Linked DNA regions of Gloeocapsopsis sp. IPPAS B-1203. The protein of the gene in region 1 binds, or shares a complex with, the protein of each later gene. Links are inferred from orthologs where the notes say so. Each region holds a gene or a part of one and is shown in the gene's direction. Other genes may lie near its edges.

The links. Proteins that work in one complex are often made in the same cells at the same time.
Region 2: the proteins of ndhC (region 1) and CSQ79_RS14590 are in contact, whole or in part, in a cryo-EM structure (PDB 7NYH), measured with the Escherichia coli proteins. The link is inferred for Gloeocapsopsis sp. IPPAS B-1203 from one-to-one orthologs.
Region 3: the proteins of ndhC (region 1) and nuoH are in contact, whole or in part, in a cryo-EM structure (PDB 6KHJ), measured with the Thermosynechococcus vestitus proteins. The link is inferred for Gloeocapsopsis sp. IPPAS B-1203 from one-to-one orthologs. Residues at the interface, in WP_126986108.1 of Thermosynechococcus vestitus: Gly6, Tyr7, Glu8, Tyr9, Phe10, Gly12, Phe13, Leu14, Ile16, Cys17, Ser18, Pro21, Ala24, Leu25, Ala27, Ser28, Leu31, Arg32, Pro33, Ser35, Arg40, Leu41, Thr42, Thr43, Tyr44, Glu45, Ile51, Gly53, Ala54, Trp55; in WP_126985484.1 of Thermosynechococcus vestitus: Gln8, Lys26, Trp29, Leu30, Pro33, Met34, Met37, Leu38, Leu83, Ile84, Phe85, Lys86, Glu87, Asp88, Val89, Leu90, Pro91, Ala92, Thr100, Ala104, Val107, Ile108, Phe111, Leu112, Tyr114, Ile115, Ile125, Ser126, Leu128, Phe133.

The regions. Positions count from the first base shown.
Region 1 is NZ_PEIG01000002.1:142,264-150,001, forward strand. Bases 1,862-4,858 are described here. They hold ndhC (photosynthetic/respiratory NAD(P)H-quinone oxidoreductase subunit C), read left to right. Parts: upstream 1,862-3,177; coding sequence 3,178-3,540; downstream 3,541-4,858. Other genes in these bases: CSQ79_RS04000 (photosynthesis system II assembly factor Ycf48), read right to left, coding at 1,862-2,459; CSQ79_RS04005 (rubredoxin), read right to left, coding at 2,644-2,979; CSQ79_RS04015 (NADH dehydrogenase subunit K), read left to right, coding at 3,537-4,283; CSQ79_RS04020 (NAD(P)H-quinone oxidoreductase subunit J), read left to right, coding at 4,276-4,809; CSQ79_RS04025 (GNAT family N-acetyltransferase), read right to left, coding at 4,806-4,858. Outside these bases: psaI (photosystem I reaction center subunit VIII), read left to right, coding at 194-313; CSQ79_RS03980 (photosystem II reaction center protein J), read right to left, coding at 534-653; photosystem II reaction center protein PsbL, read right to left, coding at 713-838; psbF (cytochrome b559 subunit beta), read right to left, coding at 848-979; psbE (cytochrome b559 subunit alpha), read right to left, coding at 989-1,243; more of CSQ79_RS04000, read right to left, coding at 1,458-1,861; more of CSQ79_RS04025, read right to left, coding at 4,859-5,309; CSQ79_RS04030 (right-handed parallel beta-helix repeat-containing protein), read right to left, coding at 5,527-7,218. UniProt on the Escherichia coli protein: NDH-1 shuttles electrons from NADH, via FMN and iron-sulfur (Fe-S) centers, to quinones in the respiratory chain. The immediate electron acceptor for the enzyme in this species is believed to be ubiquinone.
Region 2 is NZ_PEIG01000007.1:202,132-204,880, reverse strand. It holds CSQ79_RS14590 (NADH-quinone oxidoreductase subunit J), read left to right. Parts: upstream 1-928; coding sequence 929-1,570; downstream 1,571-2,749. Other genes in the region: CSQ79_RS14580 (NAD(+) kinase), read left to right, coding at 1,950-2,749; nuoK (NADH-quinone oxidoreductase subunit NuoK), read left to right, coding at 1,640-1,945; ndhI (NAD(P)H-quinone oxidoreductase subunit I), read left to right, coding at 253-834; nuoH (NADH-quinone oxidoreductase subunit NuoH), read left to right, coding at 1-208. UniProt on the Escherichia coli protein: NDH-1 shuttles electrons from NADH, via FMN and iron-sulfur (Fe-S) centers, to quinones in the respiratory chain. The immediate electron acceptor for the enzyme in this species is believed to be ubiquinone.
Region 3 is NZ_PEIG01000007.1:203,733-206,705, reverse strand. It holds nuoH (NADH-quinone oxidoreductase subunit NuoH), read left to right. Parts: upstream 1-914; coding sequence 915-2,033; downstream 2,034-2,973. Other genes in the region: CSQ79_RS14590 (NADH-quinone oxidoreductase subunit J), read left to right, coding at 2,754-2,973; ndhI (NAD(P)H-quinone oxidoreductase subunit I), read left to right, coding at 2,078-2,659; CSQ79_RS14605 (citrate synthase), read left to right, coding at 1-585. UniProt on the Escherichia coli protein: NDH-1 shuttles electrons from NADH, via FMN and iron-sulfur (Fe-S) centers, to quinones in the respiratory chain. The immediate electron acceptor for the enzyme in this species is believed to be ubiquinone.

The DNA.
Region 1 (7,738 bases):
TGGCAGCAGTCGAATGTTGACTCTGCCTAGAATATAAAGAATAATTAAATAAAATTAAGTTTATTGAAAAAAATTGACGTAATTTTAGTGAATAACTTCAAAATTTGTTAAAAATTTTGAGATTTTAGCAAAACTGTAAAAATTTGCAGTAAATTCATTCTCAATCATGACTTGCATTTTAATAGGATTTGTTATGTTTTCAGCATCTTTTCTGCCCTCACTTTTAGTTCCACTTACTGGTTTGGTATTTCCTGCTGTAGGTATGGCGCTGTTATTGCTTTACATTGAACGCGAAGATCCTTCAGGAATCTAATCACTAATATCACTCCGGTTGAATAACCAGGCTATGATTGAGTGATTAGCAACTAGTCACTCATTACTTTAATTGTAAGTAATTCACTGGATTTGATATAATTACGACGTTTTAATTTAACATCAAAAAACCGCCTATCGTTTTGAGATAAGCGGTTTTCTTTTAAATGTGCCACATAAATCACATTTTTATAACGTGGCTGTTGGTCGTGAGTGTTGCTCTACAAAGAAGAGCCTAAATGAGTATAGGAACCATAAAAGAAAGTTCCCACAATCGTAATTACACCCAAGCCAGCAACTGTTGCAATAATCCACAAAGGAATTCTTCCACTTCCAGACACAGCTTAATTCTCCTTGAGCGATGACAACTTACATTGGCAATTAACCGTAACTGTCCCAACTAGTTAAAGAAATAACTAGAAAACAGTATACCGAGAACGAAAACTAATAGTAAACCGAGATAGAGAGAAGTGCGATTTAATTCAACCGGTTGATTATTAGGATTGGGTGTTCTTTCGGGGGGCATAGGTTCCTCCTAACGTTGAATAAACTGCATAGCGGCGATCGCACCCAAAAAGAAGATTGTTGGTACAGCTAGGGTGTGAACTGCCAGCCATCTTACGGTAAAAATTGGATACTGAATTGGTTGATTAGTATTACTAGTCATGATTTTGAATTAATCGTTGCTATTGGTAAATTGTCTAATCTCTTGTTTTGCTTGATAGCGGTCGTCGACGATAGGCAATTCTTGCCGTTCTTGGGGATAATACTCATTAGGTCTAGGTGTACCAAAAACATCATAAGCCAGACCTGTACTAACAAACAGCCAACCAGCAATAAATAAAGCTGGAATGGTGATGCTGTGAATTACCCAGTACCGTACACTGGTAATGATATCCGAAAATGGACGCTCTCCTGTTGAGCCTGACATTTTGTGTCCTCCTACGATAACTCTTATGACTAAATTATCCTATGAAACTTCATGAAAAAGTACCTAACTCATGATAATTTTCTCTTGTTAGGTAGCATTGCTTAGAAAATTCCTCCCGTGACAGAGAAAGATCAAAAAAGATACCTTTCTAATAGATAATTCAGTTTTGTTAGTATTTTGAGAAAATTTTCATCAAGTGAATCAGTCAATCATTTTATGCAGTTGCACTAGATTCTTGATACTTGAGCAAAATACCTCTTTGACCAACAATAAACCCTTTTTTTGGTGACAGAAAAACTATTTTGTAAAGGTTAGAAGGAACACTTTCCACATCACGATCTTTTTGCCAAGTTTTACCACCATCAAAACTACATAGTAAATTGCCACTGCCTCCAGCTACCCAAATTTCCTCTGGAGTACGGTAGGCTAAATCAAGCAAACCCCAGCTAGTAGAAAATTCAGGGTATTTAGCTTCTTCCCATTCGTTAAGATTATCCTGTTTACTGAACTGTACTTGACCGCCCCGCGCTAACATCCACAGGCGTCCATCTGGTGCAAAACCCATGTTCTGTACGCGCCGAGAACTATTGCGGTTATGTCCCTCCCAAGCTTCTTGTCCTGGCTTCCAAATTGAATAAAAATTTCCTTTGGCAGAAACTGCTAAATAGCTACCATCTGCTGCGCGAGCAATGTTGCGGACTATTCCTACAGCCTCTTGTACCATAGCTTTCCAAGTTCTACCGCTGTCTGTCGTGCGATAGATCGCGCCGACATCAGTCGTCATCTCTGCTGAGTTAGCGCCCAAAGCAACTACTGTGTTGGGATTACCAGGAAGCTTTTCACTCAGCGGAATTTGCTCCCAAGATTTACCTCCATCGGTTGTGTGTAGCAAAAGTGCAGGTTCTCCTACAATCCAACCTTCCTGTCCTGTAAAACTAACTGAAGAGAAAAGATAGTTTTGTTCTCCTAAATCTAGAGCGATCGGCTGCCAAGTTTCTCCGCCGTCAGTTGTCTCTAAAAGTGTTGCTTTACTACCGACAAGCCAGCCGTGATTATTATCTGTAAAGGCAATGTCTTGAAGGTTAGACTCTGTAGGTAAAGTAATAACTTTCCAAGGATTATTACTAACAGAGGGAGTATTGCTACACCCAATACACAACAAAAAAACTGCTAATAAAATAACGACTCGTTGCCAATTTTCAGATAGTGAACGCATTAGTATCTGTATGTCTTGTGATAAAAAGAATGAATTGAGGAAAAAAGTCAAGGAAAGAGAGAAATTCTTTACTGATGGGTTACAAGCCCACCAAGACAATCAAAGTTTATGTTTAGACATACAGCGCAAAACGCCTAATGTCTTAATCTCTAATTCCTGACGACTCTGAATCAATAAGCGGGAATTATTTTAACCCGTAAAGACTCATAAACAGCAAAAAACCAACAGCTAAACCACCAAAAATCAAAAGGTTTTTTTGTGCTGGTGTGAGCTTGTTTACACCAAGACCATAGTTAAGATTTGAGTCAAAGCCGGAGGCTTTTCCAACCGGACCAATGTTCTCAAACTGGGAAGTCCTTGCACCACAAACCGGACACCGCCAAGAAGATGCTAGTTCTGTAAAAGGTGTGCCAGCAGGAACTTCTTCCTTGCTATCTCCCTTTGTCGGTTCATAAACGTAGCCACAGACGCGACACTCATAGCGATCTAGTCCTTGGCTTTCTACAACTGATTCGCTCATAGCAAAAGACAAAGTGGATAATGTCAGGGCAATTCTTAAATCTACGTTAAAAATTATGACACAATTTCAGCTTATTTATTGTTTTCGGCTATCAAGCTGAATTAGTTAAATCAGTCTGTGTTAACTTTTGCCAGACTCTGTAACCACAAGACATATATAATGTAAAAGTAAGTAACAAAATTATTTACATCAACTATTGTGTTTGTCCTCAGTGGTTACGAGTACCTTTTAGGCTTTTTGTTAGTCTGTAGTCTGGTGCCTGCACTTGCACTCTCTGCATCTAAACTACTACGACCAAGTGGTGGTGGTCCAGAACGACGCACTACCTATGAATCAGGTGTAGAACCTATTGGTGGAGCCTGGATACAATTCAACATTCGCTACTACATGTTTGCCCTGGTTTTCGTGATCTTTGATGTGGAAACAGTCTTTTTGTATCCCTGGGCAGTTGCCTTTCATCGACTAGGGCTTTTAGCGTTTGTTGAAGCTCTCATTTTTATTGCAATTCTTGTTGTTGCCCTTGTCTATGCCTGGCGCAAAGGAGCCTTAGAATGGTCATGAATCCAACTAACATCACACAAGCGAATGATGGGTGGGATCAACAAAAAGAGAAGATCCTCAATCCCATTGAGCGCCCTACAGTTACGCAAGATCTCTCAGAAAACGTCATTCTCACAACAGTTGATGACCTCTACAATTGGGCAAAGCTATCGAGTTTGTATCCTTTGTTATTTGGGACAGCTTGTTGCTTTATTGAGTTTGCCGCACTGATTGGCTCAAGATTTGATTTCGACCGCTTTGGATTAGTTCCGCGTTCTAGTCCGCGACAAGCTGACTTAATTATTACTGCAGGAACGATCACAATGAAAATGGCACCGCAGCTTGTGCGTCTTTATGAGCAAATGCCCGATCCAAAATATGTGATCGCAATGGGTGCTTGCACAATCACAGGCGGCATGTTTAGCGTCGATTCACCAACGGCAGTACGTGGTGTAGATAAATTAATTCCTGTCGATGTCTATTTACCTGGCTGTCCGCCTCGTCCAGAAGCAATTATGGACGCGATTATTAAGCTACGTAAAAAAATTGCTAACGAATCAATTCAAGAGCGGAGTCAGGTTAAGCAAACGCATCGCTACTATAGTACAACTCATAGTATGAAAAGTGTTGCGCCAGTACTTACAGGTCAGTACCTACTTTCAGAAACTCGCAATGCAGCACCAAAAGAGTTGACTGAAGCGATTGGAATGCCTGTACCACCCGCACTTCAGGCAGTAGAAAAGGAGGAGGTTAGCCGTGGCTGAAGATGCAGAAAAATCAGAGCCAGTTGATCAAGAAGCAACGCAGATAGTAGAAGCTGGTAAGATTTCTCAATGGTTAGCTGAAAATGGTTTCGAGCATGAATCGCTGGAAGCAGACCATTTGGGTGTAGAGATGATTAAGGTAGAAAGTGATTATCTATTACCAATCGCTACAGCTTTATACGCTTACGGGTTTAATTATTTGCAGTGTCAGTTTGCCTACGATTCTGGACCTGGGCAAGATTTGGTGAGTGCTTATCACTTGATTAAAGTCAGTGATGATGCCGATCGCCCAGAAGAAGTGCGGTTGAAAGTCTTTTTACCAAGGGAAAATCCTAGAGTTCCTTCGGTTTATTGGATTTGGAAGACTGCTGACTGGCAAGAGCGAGAGTCTTACGATATGTTCGGGATTATTTACGAAGGACATCCCAATCTCAAACGTATCCTCATGCCAGAAGACTGGGTGGGTTGGCCATTGAGAAAAGACTATATTTCACCTGAATTCTACGAATTGCAGGATGCCTACTAATAGCTAGAATCTAGAGCATAATTTGTCAATCGCTTGACATAAACGCGATCGCACCGTGCTGTTTCTACTCCGCTTGCTGGTTGATATCCACTATGCTCATACAGCTTGACAGCGGTAGTTAAAACGCTTGCAGTTTCAACCCAAATCTGCTTAAAGCCACGTGATGCGATCGCTTGTTCTAATTGTTGTAACAAGTATTTTCCTAATCCTAACCCTCGGACATGAGGTAACAAATACATTTTTCGGATCTCTACCGCTTTCTCGCCACGCATCACAGGGTAGTACCCACCTGTACCAACTAATTGATCGTCTTGTTGAATTACCCAGAACTCGCCTCCTGTTGTGAGATAGTACTTTTCGACCTCTACAACATCACAATCTGCTGCCGCAGGCTCAAAATCAAGATCATACTCGGCAAGAACCGAGCGAATCAGGTTAGTAACAGGAGTGCGATCGCTTGGTTGCCAGTTGCGAATCTGAAATTGATATACAGCTTTCATCACACTCCTAATTTAACTACAAATTTTTATAAGCAAAAGTGCAGCTAATTGAGATTCTGTTGTCTATGTTGAGTGACATTAATTATCTCATGACAAGTAGGTGGGCATAATTTACGTATTACACTTTTTGTTTCGGTTAATGGTTAATTGTTGACTTTCTGTTGAGCGCTGACCATTGACCAATTACTACCTTTAATTTTACCCACTTACTCTACTGTTAGTATTTGAGTGCTCCTAAATTGACTGTGCTACCAGCAGAGACACCAACAGCATTAGCAATATCAGTAGGAAGCGGCTCTCCGCGTCCCATCGCTGGACTACCCGATTTGAGCCGAAAGTCGTTTGCACCAGCATTAACAAAGAACGGATCGTTAGAGTTAACAACATCAAGACTGTTGCCTTCTAAACCTGTGGTTGACCGGAAACTTGCCAAGGAAGTGAAATTTTGAGAGCATTGGTTGCCACTTAACCCCCAAATGAGATTAACAGGTTGGGTAGGAGAAGTACGGTAGTAAGCGTTATTATTGGTTGTTGGAACCATCAAACTTGATGGTTCTTTCACTGCACAGCCAGGAGCATAAAACATTGGACCATTCGAGTTCCAGAAAATGTTGTTCTTGACAACTGTGTTGCGTGTAACCCAGGTAATTCCTTTCGATATTTCCTTAGATTTCGCATTATTACGCGATGTTTCCTGAACCAAAAGATTGGCATGGTTGCGGGCAAGGGTGTTGTTGTAAATCCGTGCAGCAGAAGCATTGAGAACCATGATGCCGGCTGTGCTGTTGTTGTGAACGACATTTGAGGCAATGATTGCCTTGTGCGAGATTTCAAAGTAGATGCCAATGATGTTATTGCGCGCCACGTTATTGACAAAGGTAATATTGCTACTAGACTCGTCAGCCCACAGTCCCATTGATTTGTTATTGGCAACAGTGTTACCCCGCACTACCACACCATCACTCCAGAGAATTTTGACACCGCTGGCACTCCAAGAAGTCGAGAAGTTCTCCAAGTTGTTGTAGCTAATCACATTGTTTTCCAACAGTAGACGATGGGCATAGGAAGCACCAACTCCTTTGCGACCGTTGTAGCTGATGTTGTTCCCGTGCAGTTTGACGTTGGGTGATTGAACAGTAACACCTTCCATCGCATTCCACGCCATCGTCGTGTTCTCCACTGTGACGCCAGATGTACCAATCTTGATTGCTTGATCTGCATAATGTGCCAAGCCCAGTCCCCGCACCACTGAACCTGCGGTACTACTGTTCCACATAACAATACCTTCTACTTGCGTGGTGGCTTCGACAGTTTTGCTATTCGGGTTACTACCGACATACAGCTTCTTATTGCGAGGATCAACGTAGAATGTACCAGGTCCAACTTGGGTTTTGTTCCCAACTTGCTTGAGGGCGACACCATTGATGTAGACCATATCGCGATAGCCTGCTATGGGATGCTTAGGGTCAACTGCACGCGCTTGTTGATTCGGTGGAAACGAGTAATTCCAACCATCTTTGCGCCAGATGTTACCTTCAGACACCCAGCCGTCAACCACAGTGCTACCTTTGAGCCAGGGTTGCTCATTGGGATAGGCTTGTAATGTGAAGCGCTTGTTCAAGGGCAGTCGCGCGTTACGGTATGTCCCGCCACGAAAGACAATTGTTGCGCCACTCGGTGCCGAGGCGATCGCTTGACTAACAGGCCACGGAGAGTTTGCGGATCTGCCTGAATTACCAGGTTGACCTGTTGGTGAGACGAAAAACGCTCCATTAGGAATGGCATAACTCGTGTTTTTGATGTTGATTGTAGCGGCTGTTGCTATCTGTGGTACCGAGGTCAATGCTGCTAGCATCACCTGTGATAGCAAGAGTAAAGAAAAGTGGTTATTACATTGACTGTTCATCATTGCTCTCCATATGGGTTATGTGCTCAAAGTGGTTTACAACTTTGCTTTGCAAGCTTGAGTCACTTTTGCTGTTATCTCTCTTCATTGCTGTTGCAGCAGAAATTCCACTGCGATTGCTGCACAGATATGTCATCTCGATATTTGGAGCCATCAAAATTTCGCTCAACAATATGCTTCATGCAGTAAAAGCTGCAATCAGTTCTGAATCGTGAAATTTGAAAGGCAAGATCTCTAAAACTACTTGCTGAAGGGTTGGCAACTTGTGCTTTTTTGGGTAGTAAAATATTTACTTTCTGTAGTTGATAGCTAGAGAAAGCAAGCTAGGATACAGAAAGAAATTAACTGATTAATTGGTACCTAAACGCAGGAACTTTTCAGAAATCAAGGCGACTTATAGTCTATACATTACCATTTTTCTTTCAGTTTTTTGCTACTATTAAATAACTGCAAACTAAAAGTAAACATCTAAACACAGACTCGTGCATTAAAAAAGTAACCTCCTCACTTCTTAGTTACAAAG
Region 2 (2,749 bases), on another replicon or contig:
AGCAGATGCCTCACTAGGCATTACCATGACCGTACTCAAAGCCTACTTTCTCGTGTTTACAGCAATCTTATTGCGTTGGACTGTACCCAGAGTACGAATTGACCAGTTGCTAGATTTAGGATGGAAGTTTTTACTCCCCGTCAGTTTAGCAAACCTACTATTAACAGCAGCATTGAAGCTTGCCTTTCCCGCTGCCTTTGGTGGATAGCAATTAGCCCATTGCTAACAGCTACATAAAGAGAGAGACACACCATGATAAAGTTCCTCAAACAAGTCGGTGATTACGCGAAAGAGGCGGTGCAGGCTGGGCGATATATTGGTCAAGGATTGTCTGTCACCTTCGATCATATGCGGCGTAGACCAGTTACTGTACAGTACCCCTACGAAAAACTAATTCCTTCTGAACGCTTCCGAGGTCGCATTCACTTTGAATTTGATAAGTGTATTTCTTGCGAAGTCTGCGTGCGGGTTTGCCCAATTAATTTACCTGTCGTTGACTGGGAATTTGACAAAGCTAGTAAAAAGAAAAAACTGAAGCACTACAGCATCGATTTTGGTGTTTGTATCTTTTGTGGTAACTGTGTAGAGTACTGTCCAACAAACTGTCTGTCAATGACAGAAGAATACGACTTGTGTACGTACGATCGCCATCAATTAAACTACGACAACGTAGCGCTGGGACGTTTACCCTACAAAGTGACAGATGACCCCATGGTGACACCATTACGCGAATTGGTTTACCTACCCAAAGGTGTTACATCACCCCACGATCTACCTGCAAATACCCGTGGTGCTGGATTACATCCAGAAGAACTCGTAGAACAGCAGGAATAGTATTTTTTAATAAGTGGGTGAGGAGCGTTAATTGTTATTGGAGTCGTAAACCTCTAGCAATTAGCAATTAGCAACTAACAAAGGACAAAAAGCGGTGAATTTAGCTGAAGGAGTACAACTTGTTTCGTTCGCCATCTTGGCTGCCATGATGATTGGTTCAGCCCTTGGTGTTGTGCTATTTTCTAATATTGTCTACTCTGCCTTTTTGCTGGCAGGCGTTTTTGTCAGTATTTCAGGAATTTATTTGCTGCTGAATGCTGACTTTGTGGCAACAGCCCAGATCTTGATTTATGTTGGGGCGGTCAACGTGCTGATTTTGTTTGCCATTATGTTGGTGAATAAGCGCGAAGACTTTAAACCTTTGCCGAATGCTTGGGTGCGTCCGACAATGACAGCGATCGTCAGTGCTGGACTGTTTGTTTTGTTAAGTACGATGGTTCTGGTTACGCCTTGGGCATATTCTACTGAGTCAGTTTCCAGCGACACTACAATTGTTTTAATTGGTCAACACTTCTTCAGTGACTTTTTGTTGCCTTTCGAGCTAGCATCCGTTCTACTATTAATGGCAATGGTTGGAGCGATCATTTTAGCGCGGCGCGAATTTTTGCCTGACCAAGTTATGACGCCTGACAAGCAGCAGCAACCTGTATTAACCTTACCAGAACGCCCTCGCGAGCTAGTCGGAATTTCTAGTGATAAAACAAGTAATTTAGACGATAATCGTCGCAGTGAGTAGACTTACATAACTTGCGAGTTTAGCCTGCGATCGCAGGCTTTTGTGTACGATTTTGAGGATAGATTAAGAATGCAACTTCAGTACTTTCTCTTGCTAGCTGCGGCTTTATTCTGTATCGGAATTTACGGCCTAATTACTAGCCGTAACGCCGTTCGAGTATTAATGTCAATTGAATTGCTGCTAAATGCGGTAAATCTTAATTTAATGGCATTTTCTAGTTATTTAGATCCACTAGAAATTAAAGGTCAGGTGTTTACAGTATTTGTAATTACTGTTGCTGCTGCCGAAGCTGCTGTAGGATTGGCAATTATCTTAGCAATCTATCGCAACCGCGATACTGTAGATATGGAGCAATTTAACCTCTTGAAGTGGTAAGTGCGTGCAGCTTAATCAAGTTATCATTGCTCACAAAGCCGGAGATTCATTAAGTAAAAGCTGGGCAGAAAAGTGTGCGCGGCAGTTGGAAAGTCGCAACTGTCGCGTCCTTATGGGACCTAGTGGACCGCAAGATAATCCATACCCAGTATTTTTGGCATCGTCAACACAGCCGATTGATATGGCTTTGGTACTTGGAGGAGATGGTACAGCTTTATCAGCGGCGAGAAATTTAGCAGCAGATCGTATTCCCATTTTGGCGGTGAATGTCGGCGGGAATTTAGGGTTTTTAACTGAGTCGTTTGAAATATTTAAAGATTCAGAACAGGTATTTGATCGGTTAGCCTCTGATTTCTATGCGATTCAGCGGCGGATGATGCTACAAGCCCAAGTGTTTGAGGGAAATAGTAGCAATCTCGATCCTGTCAGCGATCGCTTTCTCGCCCTGAATGAAATTTGTGTCAAACCCGCATCGGCGGATCGGATGATTACTTCGATCCTGGAAATGGAAATTGATGGCGAGGTTGTTGATCAATACCAAGGTGATGGATTGATTATCGCTACACCTACAGGTTCTACAGCATACACCGTGGCGGCAAATGGTCCAATTGTGCATGATGGAATGCAGGCGATTACGGTTACTCCGATTTGCCCGATGAGTCTTTCGAGTCGTCCGATAGTATTACCTGCGGGTTCAGTTGTTAGTATTTGGCCCTTGGCAGACTATGAGTTGAATACAAAGTTATGGACTGATAGTGTCCTGGGAACTTCGATTTGGCCTGGTCAAAGAGTTGATATCCGTAT
Region 3 (2,973 bases), on another replicon or contig:
GCCGAACATACTATGAATGCTTCAACATTCTCGGCACGAGTCACCGCTTCTACACTGACAGATCCTTACGCAGTTGTTGCTTCCGCAGTAGGAACGCTAGGCGGACCATTACATGGTGGTGCCAATGAAGAAGTTATCGGGATGCTTGAAGAAATTGGCTCAGTAGAAAATGTCGGCTCCTATCTAGAAGATCGGTTGCAACGTAAAGCAAAAATTATGGGCTTTGGACATCGCGTTTACAAAGTCAAAGACCCCAGAGCAACAATCTTGCAAAAGCTAGCTGAGCAGATGTTTGATAAGTTCGGCTACGACAAATACTACGATATTGCCGTTGAATTAGAACGCGCGATCGCCGAAAAGTTAGGTCACAAAGGAATTTACCCTAATGTTGACTTTTACTCTGGTTTAGTGTATAGGAAGATGGGAATTCCTACCGACTTATTTACGCCAGTATTTGCGATCGCCCGCGTCGCCGGTTGGTTAGCCCACTGGAAAGAGCAAATCGCTGAAAACCGCATTTTTCGACCTACTCAAGTGTATACAGGTCATCACGACGTTTCGTATACGCCTGTTGAGCAACGGTGAAAATTTAGTTTTGAATTTTGAGTTTTGAGTTTTGAATTAAACAGAGTTTTCTTAACTCATAACTCAAAACTGAGAACTCATAACTCCCTGACCTCCGACCCCTGACCTCCGACCCCTTTCAAAGACAGCAAACCTAAACACAGGTATAAGTAGAATTTCTCAGTGAAGGTTTTTTGGAGCTGACCAGACAGCGATATACTAAGCAGTGAAAGGTAAAAATATCTTCACAATAGAGATAGACCCTGAATGAAAATAGGGGATGAATTTACAAATATTAATTACAGCGGAGATGGCGATCGCCATCATGCGACAACTTCACCAAAGAAAACATGAGTACAGGAATTGACCTCCAAGGAAGTTTCATTAAATCGCTGATCGACTTAGGGCTACCAGCAGGTGCAGCCAAAGCTGTTTGGATGCCAGTCCCAATGGTACTAATGTTAATTGGCGCGACTGTAGGAGTACTAGTTACCATTTGGCAAGAACGGAAAATTTCAGCCGCCGCCCAGCAGCGGATTGGTCCAGAATTTATGGGACCATTTGGCTTACTGTCTCCTGTTGCCGATGGTATCAAGTTCGTCTTTAAAGAAGACATTATTCCAGCAAAGTCCGATCCTTGGCTATTTACTTTAGGACCAATCATTGTCGTCCTACCAGTCTTTTTGTCGTATCTAATCGTGCCGTTTGGTGAAAATCTGGCAGTGACAAACGTTGCTACTGGAGTATTTTTGTGGATTGCCTTGTCCAGCGTGCAACCAATTGGATTGTTAATGTCTGGTTATGCTTCAAACAATAAGTACTCACTGCTAGGAGGCTTAAGGGCAGCTGCACAGTCAATTAGCTATGAAATTCCTTTAGCACTCGCAGTCTTAGCTGTAGTGATGATGTCGAATAGCCTGAGTAGCATTGATATTGTCGAACAGCAATCAGGCTATGGCATTTTTGGTTGGAACGTCTGGAGACAGCCAATAGGTTTTCTCATCTTCTGGATCTCAGCATTAGCAGAATGCGAAAGAATGCCCTTTGACCTACCAGAAGCAGAAGAAGAACTTGTTGCAGGATATCAAACTGAATATGCAGGGATGAAATTTGCGCTGTACTATGTCGCATCCTATGTCAACTTGGTACTATCAGCGCTCCTTGTCACAGTTTTATATTTAGGGGGTTGGGAATCTCCTATCCCCATCGAGTTACTGGCTGGTTGGTTGGGTATCAGCGAAACAAGTCCTTGGTTAGAAATAGCAGATGCCTCACTAGGCATTACCATGACCGTACTCAAAGCCTACTTTCTCGTGTTTACAGCAATCTTATTGCGTTGGACTGTACCCAGAGTACGAATTGACCAGTTGCTAGATTTAGGATGGAAGTTTTTACTCCCCGTCAGTTTAGCAAACCTACTATTAACAGCAGCATTGAAGCTTGCCTTTCCCGCTGCCTTTGGTGGATAGCAATTAGCCCATTGCTAACAGCTACATAAAGAGAGAGACACACCATGATAAAGTTCCTCAAACAAGTCGGTGATTACGCGAAAGAGGCGGTGCAGGCTGGGCGATATATTGGTCAAGGATTGTCTGTCACCTTCGATCATATGCGGCGTAGACCAGTTACTGTACAGTACCCCTACGAAAAACTAATTCCTTCTGAACGCTTCCGAGGTCGCATTCACTTTGAATTTGATAAGTGTATTTCTTGCGAAGTCTGCGTGCGGGTTTGCCCAATTAATTTACCTGTCGTTGACTGGGAATTTGACAAAGCTAGTAAAAAGAAAAAACTGAAGCACTACAGCATCGATTTTGGTGTTTGTATCTTTTGTGGTAACTGTGTAGAGTACTGTCCAACAAACTGTCTGTCAATGACAGAAGAATACGACTTGTGTACGTACGATCGCCATCAATTAAACTACGACAACGTAGCGCTGGGACGTTTACCCTACAAAGTGACAGATGACCCCATGGTGACACCATTACGCGAATTGGTTTACCTACCCAAAGGTGTTACATCACCCCACGATCTACCTGCAAATACCCGTGGTGCTGGATTACATCCAGAAGAACTCGTAGAACAGCAGGAATAGTATTTTTTAATAAGTGGGTGAGGAGCGTTAATTGTTATTGGAGTCGTAAACCTCTAGCAATTAGCAATTAGCAACTAACAAAGGACAAAAAGCGGTGAATTTAGCTGAAGGAGTACAACTTGTTTCGTTCGCCATCTTGGCTGCCATGATGATTGGTTCAGCCCTTGGTGTTGTGCTATTTTCTAATATTGTCTACTCTGCCTTTTTGCTGGCAGGCGTTTTTGTCAGTATTTCAGGAATTTATTTGCTGCTGAATGCTGACTTTGTGGCAACAGCCCAGATCTTGATTTATGTTGGGGCGGTCAACGTGCTGA